DNA from 2 places in the Shewanella sp. Choline-02u-19 genome. Region 2 is predicted to be linked to the other one. Evidence: predicted binding sites of a transcription regulator. Region 2 holds the regulator's gene; the other holds the start of a gene.
What was found. The regulator ArgR, encoded in region 2, controls arginine synthesis, uptake and breakdown. The targets are predictions, from matches to a motif close to ANTGAATANNTATTCANT.
Positions count from the first base shown of each region.

Region 1: a site for ArgR is predicted at 4,359-4,376, ahead of CXF83_RS19985 (aspartate aminotransferase family protein). Genes of this name have one in related genera too.

Region 1 is NZ_PJBE01000013.1:3,039,692-3,056,487, reverse strand. It holds gene CXF83_RS20000 (DsbA family protein) at 1-1,031, opposite strand, end outside; gene dbpA (ATP-dependent RNA helicase DbpA) at 1,390-2,766, shown strand; gene CXF83_RS19990 (HDOD domain-containing protein) at 2,939-4,081, shown strand; gene CXF83_RS19985 (aspartate aminotransferase family protein) at 4,602-5,819, shown strand; gene astA (arginine N-succinyltransferase) at 5,955-6,974, shown strand; gene astD (succinylglutamate-semialdehyde dehydrogenase) at 6,984-8,444, shown strand; gene CXF83_RS19970 (DUF1338 domain-containing protein) at 8,668-9,465, shown strand; gene CXF83_RS19965 (ATP-binding protein) at 9,596-10,927, opposite strand; gene CXF83_RS19960 (response regulator transcription factor) at 10,924-11,598, opposite strand; gene CXF83_RS19955 (PepSY domain-containing protein) at 11,696-12,034, opposite strand; gene crp (cAMP-activated global transcriptional regulator CRP) at 12,117-12,752, opposite strand; gene CXF83_RS19945 (tetratricopeptide repeat protein) at 13,193-13,975, shown strand; gene CXF83_RS23000 (hypothetical protein) at 15,049-15,177, shown strand; gene CXF83_RS19940 (phosphoribulokinase) at 15,248-16,135, opposite strand; gene CXF83_RS19935 (YheU family protein) at 16,539-16,793, opposite strand; gene CXF83_RS19930 (hydrolase) at 16,787-16,796, opposite strand, start outside.
Region 2 is NZ_PJBE01000012.1:911,514-928,309, reverse strand. It holds gene CXF83_RS06090 (methyl-accepting chemotaxis protein) at 1-108, shown strand, start outside; gene CXF83_RS06085 (DUF3718 domain-containing protein) at 390-785, opposite strand; gene CXF83_RS06080 (dihydrofolate reductase) at 892-1,374, opposite strand; gene CXF83_RS06075 (threonine/serine exporter family protein) at 1,396-1,866, opposite strand; gene CXF83_RS06070 (threonine/serine exporter family protein) at 1,863-2,624, opposite strand; gene cgtA (Obg family GTPase CgtA) at 2,651-3,817, opposite strand; gene rpmA (50S ribosomal protein L27) at 3,956-4,210, opposite strand; gene rplU (50S ribosomal protein L21) at 4,226-4,537, opposite strand; gene ispB (octaprenyl diphosphate synthase) at 4,819-5,790, shown strand; gene mdh (malate dehydrogenase) at 5,866-6,801, opposite strand; gene argR (transcriptional regulator ArgR) at 7,153-7,623, shown strand; gene CXF83_RS06035 (cupin domain-containing protein) at 7,785-8,255, shown strand; gene CXF83_RS06030 (Dyp-type peroxidase) at 8,308-9,240, opposite strand; gene CXF83_RS06025 (ABC transporter ATP-binding protein) at 9,569-10,597, opposite strand; gene CXF83_RS06020 (ABC transporter permease) at 10,599-12,230, opposite strand; gene CXF83_RS06015 (Fe(3+) ABC transporter substrate-binding protein) at 12,711-13,718, opposite strand; gene CXF83_RS06010 (glutathione S-transferase) at 13,914-14,510, opposite strand; gene CXF83_RS06005 (ferredoxin--NADP reductase) at 14,520-15,269, opposite strand; gene CXF83_RS06000 (histidine phosphatase family protein) at 15,456-16,001, shown strand; gene CXF83_RS05995 (hypothetical protein) at 16,169-16,363, shown strand; gene CXF83_RS05990 (hypothetical protein) at 16,360-16,623, opposite strand.

The sequences.
Region 1 (16,796 bases), on a different contig from region 2:
CCTTGCGCCTCGGCATATTCAAATAGGGCGTAGCAGCGTTCAACTCCCAGCCCTAAAGGATCGGCGACTTTACCGTAATCGATATTTAAGCGGCATGCTTCGCGTTTGGTGTCATGAAATATATACATCTTCTTTGCGTTTGGTACCGCTAAACCGCGCATCACCATCGGCAGAACAGGCTTGATGGTGAGAGGGATTTGATATTTATTGGCGAGTAATACCGCTTGCTCTAAACCCAAGTGGGAGTAAGGGCTGCGTATTGAAAAATATAGCGTGAGTCTTTTGTTATGTTGGTCATAGTTTGGAATCTCGGCTTGTTTCAATGTGGATGTAGCGTCGAGTTTCAATCTTGTTTTGGTGAATATGGGCTGCAAAGGCAATTTGTACAAGCTAATCAAGCGTTGCTCTAAATAGGCTAATCTATCAACTCCCCAATACCATTCTCCAGCATAATGGATCGTGCCCGTTTGATAGTGTCCAAGTTTTTGTATTAAAACACTGTTGCGGCTTAAGCTGGTTTTCTCTTGGGGGCTGAACTGGAACGTTTTTTTACGTTGAGGGCGGTTTTCATCTTGCCAGAAATCGGCAAATATTTTGACTAAATGACGTATATCGGCTGCAGTCGACCCACAGGCAAGTAGCGCTTTTGTCGCGACGACTTTGTCAGATTGATGATGTTCAATACCGCTGTTAACGGAGTCAAAGTAATACAGCTTGGCTAAATACTGACAGTCTGATACGGCATTTTTTTTCCACAAGACGGGTTCAGGAAAGGCATTATCTGGGACTGATATTAACGGATAAAATACAATATTGAGCGGCATTGATGACCCGTAGCGCGGTATAAAATGCGCTAGCGCTTGCAGCAGGATATAGCTGTAAGGGTCATCTATTTTGATAAACACTTTGAGACTGTGAGGTTGACGTAGCAGCTTACGTTTAAACTCAAACAGATATCGTTTGCAGTTAAGTGACGTATCACTGGATAAGCACTGTGCAAGATATGGCATAAGCGATGTTTTAACAGACATGATAGTTGATTGACCCTTAAAAGTTAGTTTTAACATAAGGGGCAAAGCCTTAAAGGTAAAGCACAGGGTTTAATCTACTGCTACGCGCAGTATTTGTTGCTGCAAAAGCGTGGGAATGCTGCATCTATTGTAATAACTGCTACAATAGCGCGCTATAATAGTTAGCATTCATCATCGACATTTTAAGCCTTGTGATTTTAAGGCTCTTGTCACTATATTTTATTGCTGTTGAGAATCGGCCAAACCGCCGACGGTATTGAACTGGTGAGATAAACTCTGCCAGCAATGAGCTTCATTCTCGCGGTAAATACTTAGGAAAGAAACTTTGACTCAATCAGTCCTCGACACCGATGGCCAAGTGCCGTTTTCAACCCTAAAGCTCAAAACTGAGCTACTCGACAACTTAACCACAATGGGTTTTGAGTCGATGACACCGATCCAAGCTCAGAGCTTACCAGCGATCCTTAATGGGGAAGATGTCATTGGCCAAGCCAAAACAGGCTCGGGTAAAACAGCCGCATTCGGTTTGGGTCTGCTGCATAAATTGGACGTTAAGCGATTCCGCATCCAGTGTTTAGTGATGTGTCCAACACGAGAACTGGCTGACCAAGTGGCCAAAGAGATCCGTACGTTAGCCCGCGGTATTCACAATATTAAGGTGTTGACTCTTTGTGGTGGTGTTCCTATGGGCCCACAAATTGGTTCGCTAGAGCACGGCGCGCACATCATTGTGGGGACTCCAGGACGTATTATCGATCACTTAGATCGTAACCGCTTAGATTTAGATAATGTGCACACCTTGGTGTTGGATGAAGCTGACCGTATGTTAGATATGGGCTTTCAAGTTGAACTTGAAGCCATTATTGAGCAGATTCCAGTTGAACGTCAGACATTACTTTTCAGCGCAACATTCCCTGATCAGATTAAGTCTATTGCCAATACGATTATGTTCAAACCTGTCATGGTTAAAGTCGCTTCGACGCATGAAACAAGTACGATTGACCAACACTTCTATGAAGTGGGTAATCCTAATGACCGTATGCGCGCACTAAAATTGCTGTTACTGCAGCATCGTCCAGATAGTGCTGTGGTATTTTGTAATACCAAGCGCGAAACTAAAGATGTTGCTGCGCAGCTGAAGAACGACGGTTTTAGCGTAGTGGCACTGCATGGCGATCTCGAGCAACGAGATCGCGATCAAACGCTACTGCAGTTCGCCAACAAAAGTGTGTCTATTATGGTGGCAACAGACGTTGCGGCGCGTGGATTAGACATTGACGCGCTTGATGCTGTGATTAACTACCAGGTTGCTTTTGACACTGAAGTTCACATTCATCGTATTGGTCGTACTGGACGTGCTGGCAGTCAAGGCGCCGCATATACGTTTTATAACGATGAAGATGGATATAAAATTGCGTTGCTTGAAGATTATCTTGAGCGCGATATTGTCAATGAAGCGCTGCCTGCAGAGAGCTTACTCGACACTTACCCTACTCAACCAAGCATGATCACGTTGCAAATCGAAGGCGGTAAAAAGCAGAAGTTGCGTCCAGGCGATATTTTAGGAGCACTTACGGGTGAAGATGGCATTGATGGTAGTGAAGTTGGTAAAATCAAAATCACTGATTATCGTGCTTACGTCGCGGTTAATCGTAAAGTCGCAAAGCGTGCGTTGCATAAAATTGTTAATGGTAAATTGAAAGGGCGCACATACCGCGCTTGGGAAATGAATTAACGAACTCGACGTAATTCGACTTCAGATTAAATACTCAATTAGTTAGCTGTTGAGCCGATAAAAATCCAGAGAGATCTGGATTTTTGTCTATGTGGAGACGGTGAATGGACGGCGAGGTTGTATTGCCGTTAGTTGCAGTTGGTAGAATTGATATTTTGGGATAGGTTAATTAGTGGCAATTTCGGTAGCGGGTGGAGTTAAACCCGGCAAAATTATAGAGATAGAGCATAGGCTGCAAGAGTTACTCATTGTTGGCAAAGGCAAACCTGTCTCTATTCCTGATGAGATCCACGCAGAGCTTGAAGATGATGCCAATAAACTCGAAATTGAAAGAGACGCTATTCGAGCACGAATAGAGAAGCAGAATAAAGCCCAAGCGTTGTACAAGGTTGTTTCGGCCCAACTGATTACCAGTGTTAACCGTGCTATTGAACATCAGTTGTCGTCGCCAGAGCTGGTACTTGAGCATTCTAAGCTCGATGAAAAGCAAATCCTCTTACTTGAGCTACTGTATTCAAAGCGAGTTGATCTGTCACGTATACGCCCGTTAGTCATGGACTTACCTTGGTTACAGCGTGACTTAGTTAATATGATCAATAGTCCGATGTTTCGGCATCGACGCCCACAAACTTCAGACATTCAAGTGACTGATATCAAACTCGTGCTTAACTACATTGGTATTGAAAACCTGCAAGCGTTAATCCCCTATTTTTGCCTGCGTTACCTCATGCCGAGTGGTCAGCCTCAACTGTTGTGGGTGACTCGTAAACTATGGCGTTACAGCGTTATAAGTGCGATAGCGGCTCAGGCCTTAGTTGAGTTACACAATAAGGACCGCGCTTTTGCCTACAGTTGTAGCTTGATGAGTCAGCTTGGAACAACTTGCGTTATTAGCAATTGCGCTAAGATGTTTGATGCTACGTTGGGGAGTTGGTTGAGAGAAGCCAGTGCTAGCGGAGATAAAGAACTTTATGATGCAATCATGGCAACTGAGTTTCCGGCGATTGATGTTTATCAGCAAGCGTTAACGCACAGTGGTCCGCTCAATTGGCAGTTACTTAATCAGCTGAGTTTTGAACAGAGCCGTTTAACCAAAACGTTTAAAGCGATTGATGAGAGTCTTAAATATGCCGATCTTGATGAAGATTCAGCACTTATCGAAAGAGCTAACTGTTTTGCGAGGGTCTATCTATTAAAAGAGGCGGGTAATATCACCTCCCATGAATGCCGTTTAATGTACGATTACTATGAAATCTCCGAGCAAGAGTTGATCCGTTTGAATGGAAAAAACTATCGTAAATTAGCACTGTTTTAAGCCCGCTATAATGAAGAGTGCTCATTGTACAATCGTAGACTCATTCTCCCATGTTGATTAATCTCATTGAACATCGAATAGCCGTCCAAACATCCGCTAATTTCCGCCACTAAATAGTATACAATTATTTATCATTTAGACTCTTTTGGTTAGTTAATCAAATCTTGGTCAAAAAACTGTCTAATTTACGCTAACTGAGCCTATATACGCCATTTCGGTGAACTAGTTATGCAGTAATGCTGAATATTTAGTATTCAGAGGCGCTAGATAACTTTTTTATGACTAATTATGCTTAAACCCCCGCCATATACGCTTTGATAATTCTAAATCTCAACTCTTTATGCACTATAAGGCGTGTTTGGTCCGATGAAGGTTGTGAAAAACTGGTATTTTGATCACGTTTTCGCTAATAATGTCTTCCTAGCAATACAAGCAACCGCGATGTCACCTATAAAAGATAAAGACATCAAGCGGAATACGACGGCTTTATCGCGGTCGATAATTTGAAAGGATGGAAGGAATGAGCGTTAAAATGAATCTTACACGTGCCCAGTTTGACGAAGTTATGGTGCCTAACTATGCGCCTTCAGCAGTAATCCCAGTGCGTGGCGAAGGTAGCCGAGTTTGGGATCAAGAAGGTAAAGAGTTTATCGATTTTGCTGGTGGTATTGCCGTTAACTGTTTAGGTCATTGTCATCCTGCTTTGGTTGGTGCGTTAAAAGAGCAAGGCGAGAAGCTTTGGCATCTATCTAACGTCATGACTAACGAACCTGCTCTTGAGCTTGCCACTAAGCTTGTTGAAGCGACATTTGCTGAGCGTGTTTATTTTGCTAACTCTGGCGCTGAAGCCAATGAAGCTGCACTTAAGCTAGTTCGTCGTTACGCGATGAATAAGTTTGGTGCTGAAAAAGATCAAATCATTGCATTTGATAAAGCATTCCATGGTCGTACTTTCTTTACGGTAAGCGTTGGCGGTCAAGCGGCTTACTCTGACGGTTTTGGTCCAAAGCCACAGAGCATCACCCATGTCCCATTCAATGATATTGCAGCACTAGAAGCGGTCTTTTCTGATAAGACTTGTGCAGTAATGATGGAGCCACTACAAGGTGAAGGCGGCATTATCGATGCTGATCCTGAGTTTCTAACAGCCGTGCGCGCGCTTTGTGATAAGCACAATGCATTGCTTGTATTTGATGAAGTTCAAACGGGTGTTGGTCGTCTAGGCGAACTATACGCTTACATGCGTGGCGATGTAGTACCAGATATTCTGACAACCGCTAAAGCATTGGGTGGCGGATTCCCAATCGCTGCGATGCTGACAACCAAAGAAATTGCTGAGCACCTTAAGATAGGTACTCATGGTTCAACTTACGGTGGTAATCCACTTGCTTGTGCTATCGGTAACGCAGTACTAGATGTGGTAAATACTCCAGAAGTCTTGGATGGCGTTAAAAAGCGTGAGCAATTGCTGCGTGATGGTCTGAGCAAGATCAATGACAAGTATGATGTTTTCTCTGAAGTCCGTGGCCAAGGCCTGTTGCTTGGTGCCGTGGTAAACGAAAAGTATCAAGGACGCGCTAAAGAGTTTTTAGTGGCAGGAATTGAAGAGGGTGTTATGAGCCTAGTGGCTGGCGCAAATGTTGTGCGTTTCACACCTTCACTCGTGATCCCTGAAGCTGACATCGCTGAAGGCCTAGCGCGTTTCGAGCGAGCTGTCGCTAAAGTAGTCGCAGCCTAAATTGGCAAACGAAGCGCTAGGTCACCTTAGCGCTTCTTTTTTGTCTTTAGGATACTTGATAGCTGCAGTGTCAGTATTGCCTGTTAAAGGCAATGCCTACCTGATAGCGACAAGTGATAGTGAGGAAACTCCTAGATGTTAATAATACGTCCAATCCGATCCACTGATTTTGACGCGCTATATCAAATAGCCGAAGAATCAGGACATGGATTCACATCTTTACCTGTAAACGAAGATCTTCTTAGACGCAAAATTGCGCGGGTTGAAGCTTCGTTTGAAAAACAAGTCGATAAGCCGTTTGATGAAGGCTATTTAATGGTGCTTGAAGACACAGAAACCAGCGAAGTCGTTGGTACTTGTGGTATTGAAGCGGCTGTTGGTATGGAAGATGCGTTCTACCATTACCGTCTTGGTACAGAGGTTTACCATTCCGAGCAAATTGGCGTGCGCAATGAAGTCGAGACGTTAACCTTATGTCATGACTATACTGGCGCCGCAGAGCTATGCACTTTGTTCTTGCGAGGAAGTTACCGCAAGAACAACAATGGCCGTATGTTGTCCCGAAGCCGTTTTCTCTTTTTAGCACAGCATGCCGCGCGTTTTGGCGAAACTGTGATTGCTGAAATGCGTGGCGAGAGCGATGACGAGGGTAACTCGCCTTTTTATGATTGGTTGCAAAAGCACTTTTTAGGCATTGATTTTATTGAAGCTGATTATTTATCAGGCCTAGGACAAAAGGCATTTATGGCGGAAATGATGCCAAAAAATGCAGTTTACGTGTGTTTATTGCCAGAAGAAGCGCAAAAAGTTATTGGTGAAGTACATGCCAATACTCGACCCGCGCTTAATCTATTGCAGGCAGAAGGTTTCAGATGTCGAGGTTACGTCGATATTTTTGATGGTGGACCCACCGTTGAATGTAACCTGCATGATATTCGCTCTATACGCGAAAGCCGCCTGTTAACGGTGACCATTGGTGATGCTCCAGCAGATGCACCAAGCTATATCGTTTCAAACACCCAACTCGCAAATTACCGCGCTACAGCTGCAAATCTAGCTGTATCAGAAGACAATGACAACGTGATCTTAGACGCTGAAACTGCTGCAGGCCTTATGGTTGCAGACGGTGAGCAGATCCGTGTATTGGCCATGTAGGAATAGAATATGACACAATTTATTGAAGGTAAGTGGATAGCAGGTTTAGGTCACGATGTGACATCAATTAACCCTGCAAACCAAGAAGTCATCTGGACAAGTAAAACGGCAACTCCAGCGCAAGTTAATACCGCGGTTGATGCTGCGCGTAACGCGCAATTTGATTGGTTTATGCTGGGTTTTGAAGCGCGTTTAGCGATTGTTGAAGCATACCGTGATCAGCTAGAAGCCAATAAGGCCGATATGGCTGAAGTGATTGCCCAAGAAACGGGTAAGCCACAATGGGAAACCGCAACAGAAGCGGGCGCTATGATCGGTAAAATCGGCTTGTCAGTGGCCGCTTATAATAAGCGTACGGGGACGTCTGAAAGTGAGATCCCTGCAGGACGTGCTGTATTGCGTCACAAGCCACATGGTGTGGTTGCGGTATTTGGCCCTTATAATTTCCCTGGTCACTTGCCTAATGGCCATATTGTACCTGCGCTACTTGCGGGTAACACAGTGGTATTCAAGCCATCAGAATTAACCCCTAAAGTGGCAGAGCTAATGCTTAAGCTTTGGGAAAAAGCGGGTCTACCTGCTGGCGTGCTTAACCTTGTTCAAGGCGAAGTTGAAACGGGTAAGGCGCTTGCGGCTCATCCACAAATCGACGGTTTGTTCTTCACGGGGAGCTCGCGTACGGGTCACATCTTGCATCAGCAATATGCCGGTGAACCAGGCAAAATCTTAGCACTTGAAATGGGGGGTAATAACCCACTTATTATTAAAGGTGTTGAAGATACTAAAGCTGCAGTACATGACATTATTCAATCTGCTTATATCTCATCAGGTCAGCGTTGCACTTGTGCTCGTCGTCTATACGTTGAGAAAGGTGCGCAAGGTGATGCACTGCTTGAACAACTCGCTGCCGCCGTTAAAAAGATTCAAGTGGGTGCGTGGAATGCACAGCCACAACCATTTATGGGCTCTATGATCTCAGAGTCTGCCGCAAAAGGCATGGTTGAAGCACAGCGTAACTTAGTTAACTTGGGCGCAGCTCCACTTGTTGAACTCACTCACCTAGAAGCGGGCACGGGTCTGGTTTCACCGGGTCTGATTGATGTGACTGATGTGATTGAATTGCCTGATGAGGAGTACTTCGGTCCACTACTTCAAGTGATCCGTTATAGCGATTTTGATCAAGCAATCAAGCTGGCTAATGCTACTCGCTATGGTTTGTCTGCCGGTATACTTGCTGATAACCGTGAAGATTATGATTACTTTTTAGCGCGTATTCGTGCCGGTATTGTTAACTGGAATAAGCAGATAACAGGTGCGTCAGGTGCGGCACCATTTGGTGGCGTTGGTGCATCGGGTAATCACAGAGCTAGCGCATTTTATGCCGCTGATTACTGTGCATATCCAGTGGCTTCTGTTGAAGCGGATGCAGTGAGTCTGCCGGCGAAATTGAGCCCAGGCTTGAGCATTTAGTTTTAAGGTAAAGGGAAGAGCTTCGGGGCACTTCTTTATATCAAAGGCTTTGCTGAATCTGTTAAAGCCTTTGAGCAAGTATCAACAACATTTGATACGACGCAAATCTAGCAAGCATTAGTAGCTCTTACCTACCAACCTAGGTGGAGCTGCTAAATCCCTCAAATGTGTACAGCCGCGTGACATAAAAAACAATAAGCACGATGGCGTAAAGGAGTTAACGATGCACACTAATGTAAACGCGTTATTTGAAGCACTTTGGCAAGATTATATTGAGATGGCACCCTCTGCTGCTAAAGTTCATCAGTTACTTTCTAAGGGCGAGAAGATCATCAATGATCATATTGCACTGCGAACGTTTAATATCAGCAAGGTTAACCTTGACGTACTCGCTGCACATTTTGAATCAATCGGTTATGTCGCTTGTGGTGATTATAAGTTTGAAGCTAAAAAGCTTAACGCTAAGCATTTTGAACATCCTGATAGCACTCAGCCAAAGGTGTTCATCTCAGAGTTGTTGGTCGAAGAGTTTAGTGATGAACTCCAAACGACCATTAAAGGCCTAATTGAGCAGGTAGAACCAACGGCAACGACTGCCGATAATTTCCTGTATTCTGGACGCCATTGGGCGCTTGATTCTAAGACTTATGAGTCGTTATTAGCTGAAAGTGAGTATGCAGCTTGGGTTGCGGCATTTGGTTACCGAGCTAACCACTTTACGGTTTCAATTAATCATTTACCCAACTTTGATACCATTTTTGAAGTGAATGACGCACTAAAAACTGCCGGTTTTGTCCTTAATGCTGCTGGTGGTGAAGTGAAGGGCAGTGCTGAAGTGTTGCTCGAGCAGTCGTCAACGATGGCAGATAAGCTTCAAGTTAGCTTCTCAGACGCTGTGGTTGAGATCCCTAGCTGTTTTTATGAGTTTGCTATACGTTATCCAAAAGCTGACGGAGAGCTTTACACAGGCTTTGTGGCTGCGTCTGCCGATAAGATTTTTGAAAGTACTAATGTGAATTAAATCGTCAATTTGGCCACTGGCTCAATGGTGAACTAAACAGGGTGCTAGATTTTTAGCATTAGACACAAAAAAGCCGGAGTCAATCCGGCTTTTTTGTGTCTAGATTTTACGGCTGATAAAGCCATTGGCATTAAACCGAAAAATGCAGTGTCACTTTAAGACCGGATAAAGATAAGCTGTGTTGAAATTGCAATACAATCTTATATTGTTCGGCAATATCCTTAACAATCGATAGTCCGAGTCCGTGGCCCATGGTGGCTTCATCTAAACGTTTTCCCCGATGAGTCAATAGCGCCAACTCTTCTGTTTTCACTCCTGGACCATCATCTTCAATACTGATAATGAGCTGCTGATCATGATTGCTGATACATACTCTAATTTCAGTGTCAGCCCATTTAAACGCGTTGTCTAATAAGTTACCCAGTAGTTCCATGCCATCTTCGCGATGCATGGGGAGTCGTCTGATGTCTGCTGGAATATCTAAGCGGCAATTGATGGTCTTAGTGCGATGCACTTTTTTTAGAGTCTGCACCAGATCTTCAATATCTTTAGGTAATTGCATTTGCGCCGCCGGTAACATATCACCAGTTATACGCGCTGCAGCGAGCTTTCTCTCAATCATTTTATGCACTAGATCGAGTTGTTTTTGTAATGCTTCTGCAGAATCAGGATCTTTTAAGCCTAATACTTCAACTTGTTGCTGCATGACCGCTAGCGGCGTTTTAAGCCCGTGGCTTAAGTTGCCTAAATTATTGCGACTACGCTCAATCTGCTTACTCGAATACAGTAAAAGCTCATTATAGTTCGAGGCTAATGGTTGCAATTCTAAGGGGATGGTATTGAGATCGAATGAAGATATTTCGCCTTCACGTAACCGAGCCAAAGTATCTTTCATTTGACTGACGGGTTTAAAGGATTGACGCAGCACCAAAAAAATCCCCATTATCATTGCCATCAACATAACAAGATTGACGATAAGCTTAGTACCATAAATTTCTGAGACTATTTTGCGACCAATACTTAAGTCTTGCGCTACGGTGAGTGTGGCATTGAGCCCTGAAGTATCAGAATTAAGACCTATCGATAACAGTTGAATATCATGATTTTGTGGCCCCTTGGTCTGCCATGCTCGCGTCTCCCCCTCTTTTAAGTCGGCAACTTCTAAGCGTTGATCCCACAGTGACCGCGATCTTAGCTCCTGCTCTGGCAGATCAAGTTGATAGTAGCGACCTGAATAGACGGGTTTATAGAAATTTGAAAGTTGGGTTTGATCAATGCTGAGGCTGCCGTCCTCGATGTGAGTGGCGAGTAATACTTGTTGAAGATCTTCTTGCAGCCTTGCAATAATCGAATCATGGAAGGCTTGGCGTAGCATGGACTCGAAAAAGACCAGCGCCACTATTGTGGCGATAACAACTAAGCCTGTTAACCACAGGCTTAGTTTGCTACGGATGGATATCATTGCACCACGCCGTGAAAAATATACCCCTGGCCGCGACGTGTTTCGATAGCGGTTTTACCCAATTTTTTACGAAGGTGAGTGACGTATACTTCAACAACATTACTCTCTTTTTCGTCGTCAAATTGATATAACTTATCGGTGAGCTGCGCTTTTGAAAGGAGTTTTTTAGGTGACATTAAGAATATCTTTAATAGCCTAAATTCCATTGCGGTTAGCTCAAAGGTATTTTCACCTATAGTGACAGATTGCTGTCCTTCGTCTAAAGCAACGCCAGCATAAGTGAGCTGTTTGTTAGGTGAGTTGGCTTTACCATGAGCACGTTGGATCAACGCTTGGATCCTGACAAGTAGCTCTTGGGTATGAAAAGGTTTACCTAAGTAGTCATCAGCGCCAGAGTTAAAGCCTTCGACTTTCTCATGCCATTGGCTCCGCGCAGTTAGCATGATAACCGGTGTATGTATGCCTTGTTCACGCCAGCGCTCGAGCAACTCAAGGCCATTACCGTCAGGTAAGCCAATGTCAAGGATCACGCAATCATATTGGGTTTCATTCATTAGATAATCAGCTTCGCTAATCTTGTCGGTAGCATCAGTGACATAGCCTGCTTGCTTAAGCTGTTTTAGCAGTTCTTCAACAAGTAGGGCGTTATCTTCAACAAGGAGTAATTTCATAAAGTGTGCTCTCAATCGTGCCTGTAGCGTTAATCGCGCTTAGCTTTTGACTGGTAATGTTAACTCAAAAGTAATGCAAAGCTATGTGTTTTATATATTACAGTGTTTCTGCAATACAACGACTTGGCATTTTTGCTGGGTTAGTGAGTTGTCCGTTACGTGCATTTAGGATCAGATCTACAATCTCACCATTTGGGTTGCGAATTTGTATTTCATACAGCCAATTGCCATCATATTGGTAAAGATGGGCATCGATAAGCTTACCGTGACAGATAGCTTTGATGCCAACAAGTGTAACGTCTAATGACAGGATTTGACCACTCTTCACCAGCAGTTGCGCTTGATAGTGCTGCACTTCCACTTTTTGATTGGCAAATACCAATACGGGGAGTTTTAGTAAGCAAACTAAAATGCTTAAATAAATAGCAATTTTCAAGCGGTACTCCTAAAAAAAAATGGCCTGAGATTAATCTCAGACCATTTTATAGAAGCTGTATTAAACCGAGCTTAATACTGTATTAGCGAGTACCGTATACTACGATAGTCTTACCATGAGCTTGTATAAGGCTTTGTTCTTCTAGCATTTTCAAGATACGACCAACAGTCTCGCGAGAACAACCAACAATCTGGCCAATCTCTTGACGAGTGATCTTAATCTGCATGCCGTCAGGATGCGTCATCGCATCTGGCTGCTTAGCTAGATGAAGCAATGTCTGCGCTATTCTGCCAGCAACGTCTAAGAAGGCTAAGTCACCCACTTTTTGGCTTGTGCTGTGCAGGCGGTGAGCCATTTGTGAAGAAAGCTTCATCAAAATTTCAGGATTAACCTGAATGAGTTGCTTAAATTTCTTATATGAAATTTCAGCAATCTCACAGGCTTGCTTAGCACGAACCCAAGCAGTACGTTCAGCTTGTTCTTCGAACAGACCTAATTCACCGATAAAGTCGCCCTGGTTAAGGTAAGAAAGAATCATCTCTTTACCTTCTTCGTCTTTAATCAAGACGGCTACAGAGCCTTTTACGATGTAATAAAGCGTATCTGAATCTTCACCAGCGTGGATCAAAGTGCTTTTGGCTGGATACTTATGAATGTGACAGTGTGATAAAAACCATTCCAAAGTAGGATCCGGTTTTGGCTTTCCAATCAGAGCCATGCCTATGTTCCTCGACTGATTTACGTTAAGAGTAAGAATATGCTAATTAAGCATCTTACGTCAATTAAGCAGATGAAACCTTGATGGAAGTCTTACTTTAGACTTATCGCATAAAGGTAACTAGCTATGATGATAGTCTTTTATTCTGATACATTAGTAATATATGTCAACTTATTACGTCTTTTCCAATAATAGTATGGTTAACTCTGCAAGCGATATCACATCTTGTTTGGTCGCTGGCAGTTAGGCGAATCATCGCTTAATACAAGGCTGGATTTAATGTCATAAATTCGGACGCTTTTAATGAGAGTGATTCTCATTTGTGTAGTTAAGGGCTTTATCCTCGACTTTTGTCTGAATTTCTGGCTAACTGCTAAAAGATATAGTTCAGCATTGATCAATTAGCCATGCTTGAGTTGTTTGATTTAATAGGAGCGCGTGTGAAGTTTAGACCTTGGATTTTAAATACTGTAGTGGTCTTTTTGATAGCCGCGAGCCCTGCTGCTCAAGCTTTTTCAATTCCTCAGCCTGTAGGTACAGCTGAAGCCAGCCGGGTAGCACATATCCATTTGAAAGCGGCTCACGGTGATTCCGATGCCCAATATCTGCTTGGGTTGATGTATTTGTCTGGACGATTTGTTGAACAGAACCAAACTGTAGGCATGGAGTGGGTGACCCGCGCTGCTAAGCAAGGCCATGCTAAAGCGCAGCAAACAGTCGCTGACTTGGCGTTTGAAGGCAGCATAGTGACTCGTGACCTGCCAACGGCAAAACAGTGGTACACGGCGCTGAGTAAGCAGGGCAATAAGCGGGCTGACTTTAGATTAGGCTTTATTTATGCTGCTGGTGGCGAAGGGGTTGAGCGTAATTGTGGTAAAGCGGTAGAGCAATTTAAGCTGGTCGGCGATGAGATCTCATTAAGTAATGTTGCTTGGATTTTAGCGACGTGTCCAGAAGCTAAGTATCGAGACGGTGACCAAGCATTAGCGCTGTCACTTAATCTGCTAAAAGCGAATAAAAAAGACCCGACCACATTGGATAACCTTGCCGCAGCGTATGCGGAAGTTGGCGATTTTGATGCAGCCATTTCTACTCAGCAAAAAGCGATTGAGGCATTAGCACTCACCTCTGATCAAAGTAAGACGGGTGCGTTTATCCAGCGATTGGAAACATACCAAAACTTTGAGCCCTTTCGTGAAGTGGTGCCTTTAATCGGTAATTAACACTCATCAAATTTGAAAAGCGCTTAAGTGATTAAGCGCTTTTTTTGTGTCTCGAATAAACCCATTCAACTAGTTATTACCTCTAATCAAATATGGAAATCCACAGACCGACTCAATCGAGGCTGTTATCTGCGGCCATGTTCCGGAGGATAATCTGATCAATATGGGTGTGGAATTCACTTAGTGTTGATTGTTAAGAGAACTTAGCCTGTATTTTCAAGGAGATGAATAGATGAACATGGGGATGGAATTTACTTTATTTAGAGGTTAGCGAGCATCTTCAAGGAGATGAACAGATCAACATGGATGTGGAATTCACTGGATGTTGATTGTTAAGAGAGGTTAGCGAGCATCTTCAAGGAGATGAACAAATCAATATAGATGTGGAATTCACTGGATGTTGATTGTTAAGAGAGGTTAGCCAGTATTTCCAAGGAGATGAACAGATCAACATGGGGATGGAATTTACTTTATTTAGAGGTTAGCGAGCATCTTCAAGGAGATGAACAGATCAACATGGATGTGGAATTCACTTTATTTAGAGGTTAGCAAGCATCTTCAAGGAGATGAACAGATCAACATGGTTGTGGAATTCACTTTATTTAGAGGTTAGCAAGCATCTTCAAGGAGATGAACAGATCAACATGGATGTGGAATTCACTTTATTTAGAGGTTAGCAAGCATCTTCAAGGAGATGAACAGATCAACATGGATGTGGAATTCACTTTATTTAGAGGTTAGCCAGCATCTTCAAGGAGATGAACAGATCAACATGGGGATGGAATTTACTTTATTTAGAGGTTAGCAAGCATCTTCAAGGAGATGAACAAATCAATATGGATGTTGATTGTTAAGAGAGGTTAGCCAGTATTTCCAAGGAGATGAACAGATCAACATGGGGATGGAATTTACTTTATTTAGAGGTTAGCAAGCATCTTCAAGGAGATGAACAGATCAACATGGATGTGGAATTCGCTTTATTTAGAGGTTAGCAAGCATGCCCAAGGTAATAAACAGATCAACATGGATGTGGAATTCACTTTATTTAGAGGTTAGCGAGCATCTTCAAGGAGATGAACAGATCAACATGGATGTGGAATTCACTTTATTTAGAGGTTAGCCAGCATGCCCAAGGTAATAAACAGATCAAGATGGGGGAATTCACCGCCAAGAGCATGCTAACTTATCGTTCTTTCGCCTGAAATCCCGATAAGCCAAAGTCTACAGAACCTACCTTAAACAAATCTTAAGACTGTGAATCGTCGGATTGAATTACTCATTCTCTGGTGTGATTAGCTGCAGTCGCTTATCCATTAAGTCCTTAACCAGTGGGGTTAGGATCAGTTCCATAGCCAACGACATCTTGCCACCTGGCACCACTAACGTGTTGATGCGAGACATAAAGGAGCCTTGGATCATCCGCAAGTAATAAGGGAAGTCGACGTTTTTAATTCCACGAAAACGGATCACCACAAAGCTCTCATCTAAGCTCGGGATGCTTTTTGCACTAAAAGGGTTCGAGGTATCTACGGTTGGCACCCGTTGAAAATTAATATGGGTGCGAGAGAATTGTGGTGTCATATGGTTAATATAATCGTCCATACTGCGCACTATCGAGTCCATGACTTTTTCACGGCTATGACCTCGTTCAGAAGTGTCACGAATAATCTTTTGAATCCACTCTAAATTAACAATAGGTACCATACCTATCAGCAGATCGACATGCTGTGCCACGTCACAATCATCGGTGACTACGCCGCCGTGTAGACCTTCATAATAAAGCATTTCGGTATTTTCGGGCAGCGGATGCCACTGGGTGAAAGTGCCAGGCATTTGGTTGAATGGAACGGCTTCGTCAAAGGTATGCAGGTATGCGCGGGTCTCACCTTGGCCTGTGCTGCCATAGTCGCTAAAGCATTGCTCTAAACGTTGAAAATCGTTGGCTTCAGGGCCAAAGTAACTGATGTTACGATTTTCAGTTTTTTCTTTACGGATCATCACCGCCATTTCTGGGCGAGTGAAATGATGAAAGCTATCGCCTTCAACAATGACTGCATTAATCCCAAGTTGCCTAAAGATATGATTGAATGCAGTTGTTGTCGTTGTCGTACCGGCACCGGATGAGCCTGTAACAGCAATAATAGGATGTTTCGCTGACATTTTTTTACCTAAAATAGAGACAGTTGAATATCACCTGGACACCGCCAAATATGGCTAATGGTTTTGATCCTGCAACAAATCTGGTTCTTCAAAAACTGTATGTGAATTTTATACCCATTCTACTTCAAAGTGCCTGTTTCAGAGCTGCCTGAGCGGAGCCAATTCAAGGCGCACAGTTGTAATAATGGTTGTTCCCTTATCAAACTGCGCAACGAAAAAGTGGCTTTGCTCAGGCGCTCCCTTTGGGTGGGTTTAAAAGTGATTTAAACCGCGTAACTGAACTTGACAATAGACCAGCTATTGCGCTGCGCCCAAAGCCTTGTTTAAGTCACTTTTAATTCCCACTGAAATCATACATCTTGAAGTTGATTGGGTATAGTTATACGTATTCGAATCTCTCAGGTCAATCTTGAGCTGGATCCATTGTTACAATATCTTCTTTACGCCTAATTGCGATAGATTCTTCCTCTTCGCTAAACTCGACCACTAATTCGCCACGCGCGAGTGCGGCACGACAGGTCGAAATTGCACTCTTCATACTGTCTGCATCAGTACCTGAAAAACTGCCATCTTCTAGCTGGCCAATGAGAAACTCTTTGATAATGTTTTCAAATGTTTCAGGGGGCAATTGGTTTAATGATTCATACGGAACTAGCATGGT
Region 2 (16,796 bases):
ATTTCAGAAGAAACTTCAACGGGTGCAGATCAAACGGCGCAGTCTAGCCATCAAGTTGCACAACTCGCAGAAGAGCTACAAGCCTCAGTGAAAGAATTTAAAGTTTAATAACTTTTATAATTTAAAAAGGAGGACTGTTTTACAGTCCTCCTTTTTTATAGCCAAATTATTTGGCTTCAATATTGGTAGCGATTAAATATCCGCCACAATGATTGTTACACCAAATAAATACCTGCAAGACGGATAGCACTCCAACCAACATAAGCCTGACTGCATTAATATACTAATTCACTGTTTACATTAAACCGTTATTGCTTAGTACTAAGTGACACATATAAAAAAACCGGGAAGTCCCGGTTTTTTATATTTATATACGTCGAAAAGTAGAATTAACCGCCAGCTAAACGTTCTTTAATCGCTGTCGTAATTTCACTTGCTGAATGGCCATTACTTTCAGCCCATGCAGCGATAGTAAGACCATCACTTTCAGCTCGACCTAGGTTAGATACCGGCAATCTCTTTGTGACAAAGGTACCTACTGCATTAGAGCCATTCTTCATAGCCACTCTCAGCAAGCTATCACCATTACATGAAACACCGTCATATATATTACGCAATTTAACACGGCTTTCTTTTAGCTTCTTACGCAAACGGTTTTTATCATCACTGACAACATAGTTACAAATATTGGCAGCTAATTGATCTTGGTTTGCTAAGGCTGGAGTTGAAATCGATATTGAAGATGCCACAATCAGTGTAGCGATGCTCATAGATAACAAGCGCATCAGACACTCCTTATTATTTTAGTTTTTATTTATTATATTAAGAAAGCACTTATCGATATGCCTTCTTTATTATCATTACAACAGGGTACTAAACAACCCGTCCAATTTAACACTTTTTAACCATTTTTATAAAGCTATATTCCAATTGTTTACTACTTATAGCTACATCTCTCGACATTTCCAACCAAGAACCATCATCCCAATGCGGGAAATAGGTATCGCCTTCAACATCCAGTGAAATTTCGGTTAAATATAAAACATCCGATATACACAAAAGGCTTGCGTAAAGTTGACCGCCTCCGATAACAACCAGCTCTTCACAGTCGCCTGCAGCGAGCTTAGCATCCTCAAAACAGGTCACCGTAGTGACACCGTCTATAGCCAAATCCGTTTGACGACTAATCACTATATTATGCCTGCCTGGCAACGGTCGACCAATTGACTCATAGGTCTTTCGCCCCATCACGATAGGTTTACCTAGGGTTACAGCCTTAAAATGGCGTAGATCTTCAGGGAGGTGCCATGGCATCTTATTGTCTTTACCAATAACGCGGTTATTCGCCATAGCGGCAATCATAGCAATTTTCAAAATACTTCCTTTTACATTTTGTTAGATGACTGGACGCGAGCGAAAATAAAGTAAGCTTGGCATAGCAAGGCCGACAGATAGTGCGCCGAGAATGAATACAGTTTTAAGCCCATTACTGATGACTTCTGATATCAGTTCCGGGCTGACATGGGATTGTGCCGTCAATTGGACTAATGCTATCACGGTATTAAATGCGTAGGAGCCAGGGATCATCGGAATGATCGCTGCAACAGCGTACATCAAAGGTGGCGCGAGATGACGCTTAGCAAAACCAATTGTAACTATCCCTACGAGCGCAGCAGCAAAAAATGTTGCCCATTCAATAGGGAGTCCTAGGCTTAACCACATCGTGCGGCTGCCATGCCCTAGTGCTCCCGCTATTGCACAAAAAGGCAGGAAACGACGCGGTACATTAAACAGCATCGCAAATCCTACTGCAGGAATCGCTGAAAACACCGCATCATTTAACATGCTTAGAATAAGCGACATCATAAAAACAGCCCACCTATTTGCATTGCCATAGTGATCCCTATTACTGACGATACCGTCAGTAACGTCGCGTGGCCCCAGCGAGAAATGCCGACGTTTAGGTGTCCCTTTACCATATCCGATATAGCATTAATCATCGGAAAGCCTGGCACAAGCATCAATACACTCGCGGCCATGGGTAACTTGGGCGTGTCGGTTAAATCAAATTGGTAACCCGTTTGCGCAATAATAGTCGTAACGAATGCTGTAACACTGAAATTGAGGAGTAAATTGAAATGACGTTTGGCGATAGAAAGTCGAACAAACATACCGATAGCTGAAGCTAAAAATGTAATCAGGCAAGCCGTAATGTCTCCCCCGAATAGGTGACAAAAACTAGCACAAGATAAGCCAATCATAGGGACTACATATTTTGCTGGATAAGTCTTAGGTTCGATGCGGCTGACACGTTTACGCACTTCATGCAGGCCGTATATGCCTTTTTCGGTCAACAGACAGATACGTTGAAGCTCGCATACAATGGTCATATTAATACCATGCTCACGCGTTCGTCTGGTTGTGGTTATACAGCGCCCATGAACAAGGCTAGTTAAAACGAGGCAGTTGGAGGAGATAGAGATTTCGACACTGGCTAAGCCTAAAGCATAGCCTAAGCGCTGACTAATCTCTTCAACAAGTTCAGAGTCAGCGCCATAAGCTAGAAGAAGTTGAGCAACCCTAACAACTTGACGTGTAATATCATTTTGTGTGTCGGCGTACAATTCTCAACATCCTCAATTGAAACTATCTATCTTTGATAGATAACCTCAACATCGTAATCATCATCATCAAAATCGTCGTCATCATCGTCAGCGACATAATCTTCGTTGACAGATTCGTTAGCATTTTGATGGTAATTATCCCACTTAAACTCAACTTCGGCTTCGACGTCAACTTTCTCTTCAGGAGGTAGCAACGCAATAAAGTCGAGCAACTTAAGTGCTAATTCAGCTGTACCTTCGCGATTATAAGCGGAAATAGTAAATACTTCGCCTTCCCACTCCAGTTCATTAACAATCTTATCGATTTTTACTTGCAGCTCTTCTTTGAGCATCAAATCGGCTTTGTTAATGACTAACCAGCGTGGCTTACCAGCAAGCTTAGGCGAATGCTTTTCTAGCTCAGCGACAATAGAACGCGCTGACTCTACAGGATTGCTACCATCGATAGGCTCGACATCCAAAATGTGCAACAGCACTCGGCAGCGTTCTAAGTGCTTCAAGAACTGAACACCAAGACCAGCACCATCTGCAGCACCTTCGATTAGACCGGGAATATCCGCAATCACGAAGCTTTGGCCAGGTCTTGGGTTAACAACACCAAGATTGGGCACCAACGTTGTAAAGGGATAATCTGCTACTTTTGGTCTTGCTTTTGATACTGCACGAATAAAAGTCGATTTACCCGCATTTGGCATACCCAGTAGGCCAACATCAGCAAGCAACAACAGCTCAAGTCTCAAGCTACGTACTTCGCCATCAGTACCTAATGTTTTTTGCCTAGGTGCACGGTTAGTACTGCTTTTAAAGCGCGTATTACCCATACCATGGAAACCACCTTTGGCCACAAGCATTTTCTGGCCGTGTATGGTTAAATCACCAAGAGTCTCTTCTGTCTCAGCATCTATTGCTCGTGTACCGACAGGTACTTTAAGCACTAGCTCATCACCGCCATGACCAGTACAGTCTCGACCACGACCGTTCTTACCGCGTTCGGCATTATGGAAGCGTTCAAACTGAAAGGTAATTAATGTGTTAAGGTTTTCGTCAGCCTGCAGATAAACACTGCCGCCATCGCCACCATCACCACCATCAGGTCCACCATCAGGAACATATTTTTCACGTCTAAAACTGACGCAACCACTACCACCATTACCCGCTTCAACACGGATAGTCGCTTCATCGACAAACTTCATACCAACTCCTGGCACCACAGAATGAAAGAATTATACTCTTAACGATTCTAGTCGCCAAAAAACAATTTACTTAATATTAAAAAAAACAAAGCCCCACCAATGGCGGGGCTTTGTATTAATCTTAGCAGAAGCTAAAGATTAATCTTCAATGCTGATAAACTTGCGGCTCTGTGGACCTTTAACTTCAAACTTCACTTTACCAGAGGTAAGTGCGAATAAAGTGTGGTCACGACCGATACCAACATTAACACCAGCGTGGAATTTAGTACCACGTTGACGAACGATGATGTTACCAGCTAGAACTGATTCGCCGCCAAAGCGCTTTACACCAAGACGTTTACTTTCTGAATCGCGGCCGTTACGAGTAGAACCGCCAGCTTTTTTATGTGCCATGAGTTAGACTCCTAATTAAGCGCTAATAGCTGTAATTTTAACTTCGGTGAACCATTGACGATGGCCCATCTTCTTATCGTGGTGCTTACGACGACGGAACTTAACAATAGTTACCTTCTCCGCACGGCCGTGGCTAACAACTTCAGCAACAACCTTACCACCTTCAACTAAAGGTGCACCTACGTGTACAGTCTCACCATCTGCAACCAAAAGAACTTGGTCGAACTCGATAGTTTCGCCTGTAGCGACTTCTAATTTTTCTAAACGAACTGTATGACCGGCTTCAACACGATGTTGTTTGCCGCCACTTTGAAAAACAGCGTACATAGCTATTTTACTCCGATATTCTAAACACGCCGCTCAAACTATATTAGATTGATGCAGGGGTGCTATAAAAGCTTTAATGACAATGGTCGCGGAGTTTACGCTAAGAACTAGCATCTGACAAGAGCTAATTCAGTAAGAATAAAAAAAGACCCAAATATCTCCCAGAATTAGCGACAACTACTGTCTTGCTGCACAAATTTAGGTAGAATCCCCCTATTATAACATTTATGTCTTAAATGAGCTGCTGATTGTCATAGCAGCCAACAAATCAGAGTCTATTTATGGATTTAAACGCCATTCGTCAATTGGCTGATAGCGATATGCAAGCAGTCAATCAACTGATCTATAAACAATTAGAGTCAGATGTAGCCCTAATTAATCAATTAGGTTTTTATATTATTAACGGTGGCGGCAAACGCTTAAGACCTTTATTGTCAATTTTAGCGGCTCGGGCAATCGACTATAAAGGTGATTCTCACTTAAAGTTGGCAGCAATAATCGAGTTTATTCATACAGCGTCACTACTGCATGATGACGTCGTTGATGAATCTATGCTCCGTCGCGGCAGAGAAACAGCGAATGCATTGTTTGGTAATAGTGCCAGTGTATTAGTGGGTGACTTCCTTTATACGCGTTCATTCCAAATGATGACTGAGCTTAAAAGCTTAGACGTACTTGAAATACTCGCTGACGCCACTAACGTACTCGCCGAAGGTGAAGTCCTGCAATTGATGAATTGTAACGACCCAGACACCACTGAAGAAAGCTACATGCGTGTCATCTATTGTAAGACAGCAAAATTGTTTGAAGCTGCAACACGCTTAGCGGGTTTATTAGCCGAAAGCTCTGAAGAGATACAAACAGCACTTGCTGAGTATGGTAAGTTTTTGGGTACCGCCTTTCAATTAACTGATGACCTACTTGATTACACAGCAGAAACAGAAGAGCTAGGTAAGAACATAGGTGATGATTTAGCTGAAGGAAAACCAACTTTACCGTTGATCTTTGCCATTGCCAAAGGTAACGACACAGAGAAAGCGCTCATTAGAGAAGCGATTGAAAAAGGTGACGGTACAGAGCACATTGAAGTGATTATAAGCGCCTTAAAGCGTTGTGGTGCGCTTGAATATACTGAACAGCGAGCCATAGAAGAGTCTAACAAGGCTATCGCCGCATTAGCTATATTGCCAGAGTCAGAATACAAAACAGCACTAATTTCACTGGCTAAGATAGCCGTACAGCGTAGTCACTAGTTTTATTGACTCAATAAAAACGGAGCCAATTGGCTCCGTTTTTTCGTTAAGGGCTTACATTGTCAAAAGGTAAGCTTACTTAACAAATTCGATACCAAGCTTAATATCTGCTTTTAGCGTATCTAGCATTGCATCACGAGCACTTGCTTCAAATGCGCTAACGTCACCATATGCTAATACTTCTTCAACACCATTTTTACCAAGAACAATAGGTTGAGCGAAAAACTCAGCATGTTCGCTGCCGCCATCTACGTAGGCACATTCAACAACGTTTGCTTCGCCTTGCAAGCCACGAACGAGAGAAAGACCGAAACGACAAGCTGCTTGTCCCATAGAAAGTGTCGCACTACCGCCACCCGCTTTAGCTTCAACAACTTCAGTACCTGCATTTTGGATACGCGTTGTTAACGCTGCAACTTCTTCATCAGTAAAGCTAACGCCTTTAACCTGTGAAAGAAGTGGCAGAATAGTCACACCACTATGGCCACCGATAACGTTCACTTTAACGTCTGCTACGTTTAAGCCTTTTGCTGCAGCAACAAAGGTTTCAGAACGAATAACATCAAGCGTCGTCACACCGAATAAACGGTTCTTATCATACACACCCGCTTTCTTAAGCACTTCAGCAGCAATAGCAACTGTCGTATTCACAGGGTTAGTGATAATAGCGATAAGCGCGGTAGGGCAAGTCGCAGCACACTTTTCAACAAGGTTTCTTACGATCCCAGCGTTGATGTTGAATAGATCTGAGCGATCCATACCAGGCTTACGTGCAACACCCGCAGAAATAAGGACCACATCGGCACCGTCTAATGCAGCAGAAGGATCTTCACCCGCAAATCCTTTTACTTCAACCGCTGTTGGGATGTGGCTTAAATCAACGGCAACACCTGGTGTTACAGGTGCAATATCATAAAGCGACAATTTTGAACCCGCAGGTAGTTGAGTTTTTAATAGTAGGGCAAGCGCCTGGCCAATACCGCCAGCAGCTCCAAGTACAGCAACTTTCATAGTTATCTCCGTCAATTCTCGGATTTTTGTGATTTAGATCCGCTTTTCTAATGGCGCAACAGTACTGGATTCACAACTAAAATTCAATTATCCCTTAGTCGTGTTCATTCTATTCTAGATTCACAATGCCACTTACCATCGCTTTAAACGCCCAGCCCGTCTAGCTTTGCTATCAAATCGCTTGCAAAAGATCAGTATAAAAATAAATAGAATTTATACTCTAATGAATTTAGTACCGCTCAACAAAACAACTCGCTGTGAATTATTATTCAAAAAAACGAATAAAATTTGACATGAAAGGCGAATATAATCATCATAGAGCGGATTTTTTTGAATAAAGAATAATAATATATGCAAACAAGCAAAAATCAGGACGATCTCGTTAGAACCTTTAAGTTGATCTTAAAAGAGGAGCGTTTTGGCTCCCAAAGTGAAATAGTGATAGCGCTTCAAGCTGAAGGCTTTAGCAATATCAACCAATCAAAAGTCTCGCGTATGCTGAGTAAGTTTGGCGCAGTTCGAACCCGAAATGCTAAACAGCAAATGGTTTACTGTTTACCCGCTGAGCTTGGTGTACCAACTGCTGGTAGTCCACTTAAAAACCTTGTACTTGATGTGGATCATAACCAGTCAATGATCGTTGTTCGAACCAGCCCAGGTGCGGCACAGTTAATCGCCCGATTACTTGATTCGATAGGTAAGCCAGAAGGTATTCTAGGCACGATAGCGGGTGATGATACTATCTTTATCAGTCCGTCAAATATCGACATGATTGTGGATACAGTAGAAACGGTTAAATCATTGTTCAATTACATGGATTAACTTTTTCTGCCAGCAAAATAAGGGCGGAAACGCCGCCCTACCTCCCTTTAAGCCAAATGCCAACGCTACCTTTATACAATATATTGAATATGTTATTTTTTATTATATCAATATGGTTATACTGCCAGTAGGGCAGCATTCCTAAGTTGAGGATAATAAAGATGAAAAACAAACTGATTAATGTTTCTGATGTTGGCTGGGAGTCTTGGTCACATGAAAATAATTACGGCAGTGATCAAAAGCACATTGGTGATACTGCTGGGGCTGAAAAAGTTGGCGTAACCATGGAAAAGGTAGCACCAGGCATGGCGTCAGCACTTGCTCATTATCACACTAAAGAAGAGGAACACATTTACGCGATGCAAGGGGAAGCCACTCTCTATATTGATGATGAACCTCATGTTTTTAGCGAAGGAAAATATATCTGCTTCACAGCCAACTCTGGTATCGCCCATAAAATAGTTAATAATAGCGATGCCGATTTCATTTTTTTAGTGGTCGGTAGCCGTGATACCCATGATGTCGTTGTTTATCCCGAAACCAATAAAGTACTCGTCCGGAGTATGAATGAGGTTTATGACCGCAGCCCTACTAGCTACTTTAATAACGATAAAGAAGAACAAGAAAAATAGCAGGCATAAAAAAACGCACTTATTGTGCGTTTTTTTTACAGATTAACCAGGCTTATGCGGATCGTTCTAAAAAATCTATCGATGGCACAAAAAAGGATGACCCTGTTAGTGCTTGAGTAAAATGCATCAGATGATCATGATTACCTTCTGTATCACCATAGATCATACTTTCGAGCATTTTTTCAAAATTCACCGAGTTTCCACACATAGAGATAAACATTAAACCTTGTTCTTTAACCGAACCATAAGGCATGCTTTGACGTAATATTTCCATTGAATTACCGTCATCATCTTTAAGATTAACTCGCTTAATATGACTTGTTAATGGCTTATCTGCAGAGGCGTATTCAATATTTTCAGCTTTGGTACGACCAATGATATCTTCTTGTTTCTTATCTGGCAGTCGATTCCACTTACTCAAATTATGAGCAAATTTTTGTACATGAATATAACTGCCGTTTTTAAACTCGTTATCTTCATCTCCAACCAGTGCAACACTTTGACGGCTGCGGCCCTTGGGGTTTTCAGTGCCGTCAACAAAGCCTGTTAGGTCGCGACTATCCATAAAACGGAAGCCGCGCTCTTCATCTATCAACTCTACGAGTCCATCAAACATTTGACACACTTCATTGGCCACTAAATGGAGAATATCGAAGCGATCACCACGCAGCTGCACAAAGAGATCATATTCGATCGCCGGCGCATCTCTATTCTCTTGATTCATCGCAGGAAATGGCTTTAATTGGCGTGGTCTGCCTACCGGGTAAAGCGCATCCCAATAGTTTGCCCCAACGGCAACAAACCCGTTGAATGCACTATCCGCAAATTGATCTGCAAGATCGTGAATATATTGGGCCACATTTGCAACACATGGGCGCATTTGCGATTCGATACCATCATTAGCATTAAACATTAAATAGACACTGTGCAAATTTCCTTCTGCACAAACTCCTAGTTGTTCACGAGGCATAACCTGACTATCCATTTTTATATGTAACCCTTATTTTGCATTAATCATCGGCAATATTATCTACAACTTTAGCATCTAATAATTCTACCTGACGCACATTAACCAGAATAAAGACTTATATTTAGCCTACTTGCAAAGCGCTATACTTGTGTCACATTGCTTTTGTCTTATAGCATGCGCACGAGTAAGCCGTTAATTAATTTTATATTAAACGCTCTAAACCCAAGCTTACTAAAATTGTCACTAAACGGCGATAAAAACAACACATTAAACGATGAATTAAACTCTCAATGTTTTCTTACCTCACTTCAAACGCGCAGATATTAGGTTAGTGCTACCTCCGTTAGAGTAAAATTAAATGGTGTCGTGTTGCTGTAATTGCCACTTTTTCACCAATATTGATATCTAAGCATTCACTATGGACATCGAGCGTGATGTCATCAATTTGGACCAAATACTGGCAGACATGCCCAAGAAAACGACGCTCAATGACTTCACCTAAGCCCTTGTCGTTTTTAGATATGACTAAGTGCTGTGGCCTTAACAAAAGCTCAGCTTCATCATTTAGCGCCACCATCAGCGGACGGTCACTTTCAATATCACCAATAAGTGTAGACACGGTTTTATCCGCAATCACTTTCGCAGGTAAGTAATTACTAGCCCCTAAAAAGTCAGCGACATACTTATCTTGTGGGCATAGATACAGTTTCTCAGCGTCACCACATTGAACAATTTTACCATGGTTAAACAAAGCGAGCTTATCAGCAAAAACAAACGCCTCATCTTTACTATGAGTTACAAAAACGGCACTTATATTATGTCGCTTTAGGATATGACGGATCTCAAGCATCATCTCTCGACGAACCTTGGCATCTATATTTGAAAATGGCTCATCAAGTAAAAGAACCTCAGGTTCATAGGCTAACGCTCGAGCGATTGATACCCTTTGCTGCTGACCACCCGATAGCTCGTGTGGATATCGCTCCCCTAGCCCGTCCAACTTTACCAGTGACAACATTTTATCTAGTCGCGTCACTCGTTGTGCTTTATTCGCTATTTTCACGCCAAAAAGTATATTTTCTGCCACTGTAAGATGAGGAAACAAAGCGTAATCCTGAAAGATCATGCCGATCCCACGCTTCTCACTGGCGACAAATTTTTTGTCGGATACCACGGTATTACCATTGATTGCGATCTCGCCTTCGGTAATATTTTGCAGACCCGCGATAGCCCGTAACAGTGTCGTTTTACCGCAGCCACTCGGCCCCAACAAGGCAATAATTTCACCTTTTTCAACGGTTAAATCGAGACCTTTCAACACCACTTGTTTTTGGTATTGGCTATGGACATTGCTGACTTGTAAGGTTGCCATACTACTTTTCTTGCTCCAAAGAACGGTTGAGGTATATCAATGGGACTAACCCCACCAACACGATAACAATCGCGGCTAAAGCGCCATGTTCTAGCTGTTCATCAGAGACAAACTGAAAAACATACGTCGCCAAATTTTCAAAACCGATCGGTCTGAGTAACAAAGCCGCCGGGAGCTCTTTCATACACTCAATAAAGACCAATAATAATCCCGCAAATATTCCTTTTCGCAGCAAGGGGACATGCACCCTAGCCAGCAATGCTTTTGGGGTTAAGCCTAACGTTACACTCGCCATATCTAAAGATGGCGAAATGCGTTTATAGCTATTTTCTATACTACCAATTGCAATTGCGGCAAAACGGATACAAAAAGCACAAACAAGAATAAAAACACTACCGGTTAATATAAGTCCCGGCCCTTCAAAACCAAAATATTCAGCGACATCATTAATCGCAAAATCAAGCTGTGTAAATGGCACTAAAATACCAATGGCCAACACGGTACCGGGTAGAGCGTAGCCAGTAGAGGCTAACCTTGACGGCAACATATCGGCTCTTCGAGGACTCACCCTTCTGACAAACATTAAAACAATACCGATGCAGACACAGATCACGCTTACCAATAGCGAAATCCATAAACTATTAAAGCTGTACTCAAAAAATTTGGCATTCCAACTCTCGGCAAAATAACCCCAAGCATATTGCAGCAAAATAGCGAATGGCAGCAAAAAAGCGAGCGTTAATAAGCCAAAGCAGTAGCCAGTAGCCGCAAATGCCTTTACACCACTCAGCGAGTAGCGATCTAACTCTCCTGGTGATGACTGTTTTTGGAAAAGTTGTTGTTTTCGGCGTGCAAAACGCTCGAAACCAATCATAGCAAAGATGACAAACAGCATAATAGTAGAGAGTTTTGCGGCAGCGGTTAAACTGCCATATTCAAACCAAGTATCATAAACAGCCGTGGTTAATGTGGGCACCGCAAAATAACTCACAGTGGCAAAATCTGCCGCCGTTTCCATAGCAACAAGTGTGGCTCCCACGGCTAAAGCGGGCCTAGCCATAGGTAAGCTAAGCCGCCAGAAGCTTTTCCAAGGACTACACCCCATAACGCGTGCGGCATGTCCTAAACTTGCTGATTGCTCCATAAATGCGGTGCGCGCTAGCAGATAAATGTACGGAAAAAGCACCAACGCCAGCATAATTGCTGCACCGCCTAAAGAGCGTACTTCAGGAAAGTAGTAATCATGGGGCGTTTGCCAGCCCAATAGGCCTCGCAGACTTCGCTGCACGGGACCTGCATAATCCAAAAGGTCCGTGTACACGTAAGCGACCACATAGGCTGGCATTGCCAGTGGTAACAATAATGCCCATTGGAAGATGTTTCGGCCAGGGAAACGACATTTGGCCACCAGCCAAGCGGCGGGTATAGCCAGTAGAAGAGCGCCTATCACCACCCAGAACATTAGCAGCAAACTATTGCTGATATAGGTCGGTAAAACGGTATCAATGAGATGACCAAAAACAGCTTCATCAGGCATCAGTGATTGCAGAATAAGCGCGATAAGCGGCATCACGATCAACAGTGCCAATGTGTAGCTTGCAACAGACCAGCGTCTAGCTAAGCCTAATATCATGGTGTCAAATACCTATACCCATCCAGCTTGGAGATGCTCGTTTCAGAGGCGTTGTGCCAGTTCAATTCTAGGCGCATTAACGTAGAAATGGTTATTCCCTTTTAAGTGAGTGCAACAACGAAGTGGGCTTGCACAACGCCTTCTGCGATGGGTATGCTTTTTATATTATTAGAGTGGGCTTTACTCTGTGTTATTGATTTTACTAAGGCAATGACCATTAGCGGCAATCAATGCCTCGCCTACATGGATGTAGGTGCTTAGGTTCAGCCTGGAGCAATGAACCAGTGATTAAAGCCCATTAAACTCCCATCGAATCCTACATCTTCAGGTAGGATGGGTATAGGAGCCATGAAAAATAAAAATATGTAGAAAAAACAAAACCTATCATAAAGATAGGTTCTGAGAATATTATCACGAAGCATTCGCGTTAATGCATTATATAACGATAGCGTTAGCCCAACCTTAAAAGCCTAGCTTGCACTAAAGATCAAACTTCACTTCATCCAATAGTTTTATCGCAGCGCTATGGTATTCAGCTAGCTTATAGATAGGCAAGTCATCAGCTTTAAATTGTCCCCAAGAGGCGACTAACTTCGATGGTTTAACATCAGCTTTAACCGGATATTCCATGTTCACATCAGCATAGGTTTGCTGCGCAGAATCACTTGATAGAAACTCCATCAACTGAATAGCTGCGTCACGGTTTTTAGTGTATTTGGCTAACGCCATACCTGATACATTGATGTGCGAACCACGGTTATCTTGGTTAGGGAAGTTAATCTCAACCGCTTCAGCCCATGGCTTCTGTTTAGGATCTTGTAGCATTTTGCCTAAATAATAGCTGTTGCCAATGGCGATATCACATAAACCTTCGCTTAGCGCTTTAACCTGGGCCCTGTCATTACCTTGTGGCTTACGCGCAAGATTGGCTTTTAAGCCTTGTAGCCATGTCTTAGTGTCTTGTTCACCATGGTGCGCAATCATCGATGCGACGAGAGAAACATTATAAGGATGCTTACCACTTCGGCTGCAAATTTTACCGAGATACTTAGGGTCGGCGAGATCTTCATAGTTAATATCTAACTTACCCAGTCTTTCTTTCGAGCTATAAATATTACGGACACGCATGGTTAATGCATACCACATGTCATCTGGTGAACGGTATTTTTGGGGAATATTTTGCTTTAGCGTATCGCTGCTTGCTGGGATGACAAGATCTTTCTTAACCAACTCCATTAACCGATAGAAATCTGAAGTCAGTACTATATCAGCTTTAGACAAGCGTCCTTCTCGCGACATACGCTCCGCGATGCCTTTCTTTGAAAACACGACATCAACTTCAATGCCCGTTTGCTTAGTAAAGTCAGTCAAAATAGGGTCAATAAGAAAAGCTTGTCGATAAGAGTAGACCGTTAACCTTTCAGCGGCACTAACCATAGTTGCACTACATAAAAGCCCAACCATCATTAGACTGTTGATCATTCTCATTGCCCTACTCCTTTATCAATGTACCTTTAACTACCACGTCAGTGATAATAATTCTCAATTGCAAGTAGGGTAATCAATCAAGGCTGGAACAGCAAGCATTAGTGGTAATTTCTGCCAACAAAATACACCACTTACCTTAGCAAATACTTAATTAACCTCTATTTATTCATAATACTAACAAGCGAAGTCGTGTTGTCACGCGGGCCTTGTGGCAACAAAAGCATCAGCTTTCTGCGCTTCCTTCAGCCAAAGACCGAGTGCAGGAGCCACATTTCGCCAAAGTATATCGGGATGCCTAAAGTCAATGTACTCCAATAGACAAACTAACATGACTTGCAATGCCGTTAACTCAGCAGAGTGAGTGATGCCAATGGTTTCAATCTCTTTTAAGCCTCTTAATAATGCTTGCTCAAATCGCGATGTCCAAAATGCAGAACGCAAACCCTCTTCATCTCGAAGTTGCTCCTGTCTAAGTGAGACCGCACTATCAAAAATACCTTTCAGTAATGAAAAGTGACACTGTTGCGACCAATTATTTACTCTCATTCCAAATAAACGAGACTGGCCAAATTCAGTGTCTAAGAAACGCATAATCACTTCGCTATCAAACAATGCCGAGCCATCATTTAGCTGCAAACAGGGGATCTTTGCTAAAGGGTTAACTCTAAGCAGTTCTGGAGAGTTATCGAAGGGGTTAGCAATAATCTCTTCAATCCCTTTAATCTTGTGGTAGCTAATAAAAACACGGACACAACGGGCATAAGGTGAAGCGTCGGAATAATACAGTTTCATGATCTGACCTTACCAGTATTTTTCGACGGTAACTTGTCCTGGCGCTCGGCGTAAGTTCTTGGCGAGTCCTCTGTTTTTTAGCACCAGCTGTGCATCGGTGATCATTCCAGGATTACCGCAAATCATCACTTGAGACTCATTGGCGGAAATAGTGACGCCCGCTAATGCTTCTATTTCACCACTTAAGAGTCCATCAGGGATCCGGCAACGTAGTGCCCCATCAACAGGCTCTCTTGTGACCAAGAGTACTAATTTAAACTGTGAAGGATATTTGCTTTCCAACGCCCTAAGTAGCGGCAGATAAGCCAAATCCTGCGCTTCTCGAACACCATAGACTAAGATTACTTTCTGATAGTTTTGCCACGGTTCTTCGGTTTCCATCATAGAGATGAAAGGACCAACTGCTGTACCTGTCGCAAGGAACCAAAGGTGTTCACCTTTCTTATCATCTTTAGGTAGCTCATCAAGCGTCATAAAACCTGATGCTTTGGTTGCAACATCAATGACGTCACCGGCAGACAATGCTTGCAGATCTGGAGATAATTGGCCGTCATCCACCGCTACCGCCAGTACCTCAATGTAATCAGTCCCAGGTGGGTTAACCAGAGAGTAAGCTCGGCCGATGCGTTTCTCATCAACGACTCGACTTAATTTAATAAATTGACCCGCGATAAAATTTCCAATATCGACTTTGATTTTTAATGAGAATAACTTGTCACTCCAATCATTCCGCTCAATGACTTTACCTTCAATCCACATAGCTTGCTCCAAAAGTGCGTCGTCGTTTCAGCATAAACTTTTATTTCATATTCAGAAAGATTAATCTAACGCCAACATTTTGTTAGGGACAGTGAACTCAAAGACGCATAAGCTTTAACAACTCAGGCTTTATAGGCGTAACTTTTAGTTATGATAGCCCTCAAGAAAAATATCAAGGACGCCACTATGCCAACCCTATTTAAGGCGATCATCGCCTTTATAGTTTTAACTCTTACCTTCAATTATAGTGCCTTGGCACTAGCACAAAACATAACCGATACCATCGATAGCAAAACTATCATTGTGGTTCGACATGCCGAGAAGCTCAGCGATGGCTCACGTGATCCACTTCTTAGTGACGTAGGCTACCAACAAGCGCAAGCTCTTGCTCAAGTACTAACAGACTTAACCGTTTCTCAAGCCATCGCCAGTAACTACCACAGAACCCAACTGACACTTAAGCCACTCGTCGATGCTCATAACATTAGTCTTACAACTGTCAGTACCAAAGAGGGAATTGAAGCCCATATTGCTGAGATAGTTGCGCTGGTGCAGAGTTCGAACGGCAACAGTGTCATTGCCGGTCACTCCAATACCGTGCCACTGATTATAAAAGCATTAGGAGGCCCACAAATTGCGACCTTAGATGAATCAAGTTATGGCGAGCTTTATCAGTTAACCATTCACCCATCTGGTGAGGTTAGCTTTGAGATATCTCAATTTGGTCAATGACGCTTAATCGCATCCCCGTTTGATGGAATAACCCAAAAGCATGGTCTGATTTCAAGTGAATGAGACTTAGTTTGCGGAATATTTAGTAAATAAGTATTAGCTCAGGTAGGATATACCTCTTTGTGGAGTTAAACTAAATAGTAATCTTTTACATATGAGGCACAGCAATGGATGACAAAGATGCGCCCTCACAAAACATGGGATTGTCTGTAAGTTGTAACAGTTGCGAACGCATGACAGTGATTGAAGGCGAATATATCTGCTACAGAGAGGGGAAAATCATCAGTTTACAACCGATGAAAACACCAGCGCCTAAAATCTTACTCTGTGATGGCTGGAAAATTGGCAAAATCAGCTATTAAGCTGTTAGCATTCCAGCATAATCGCGAGCTGAGAATTTTGGCTCATGCAGCAGTCCTTTTAAAGGGTCTACCGGACTCGCTTTAGCTAAACTCAAACCGCGAGTCGTTACTCTCATGCCGGCACACAATTCAAAATAAACCACTTCAAGTTCATCTGTTTCTAGACCACGCTTTTTAAGCGTCGCCATAATAGCAAGCCAGTCAGTGCTAGCCTTGCTGCCCTGTCCTTCGATATTTACAAGTAGAGGTATGTTTTTCATAGTGACCTTCTCTGTATAATCATGACGTTATACCTATTGTATTAAATATGTCGCCAATTCAGAAACACCCAAACTTTTCAACTCAAAGCGTATTGAAGGGATTATGGAAACTCCCTTGTGAACCAATGCAAAGCAGAAGTGGGATGTCTAAACATTCCCGTTGACTGAATTTC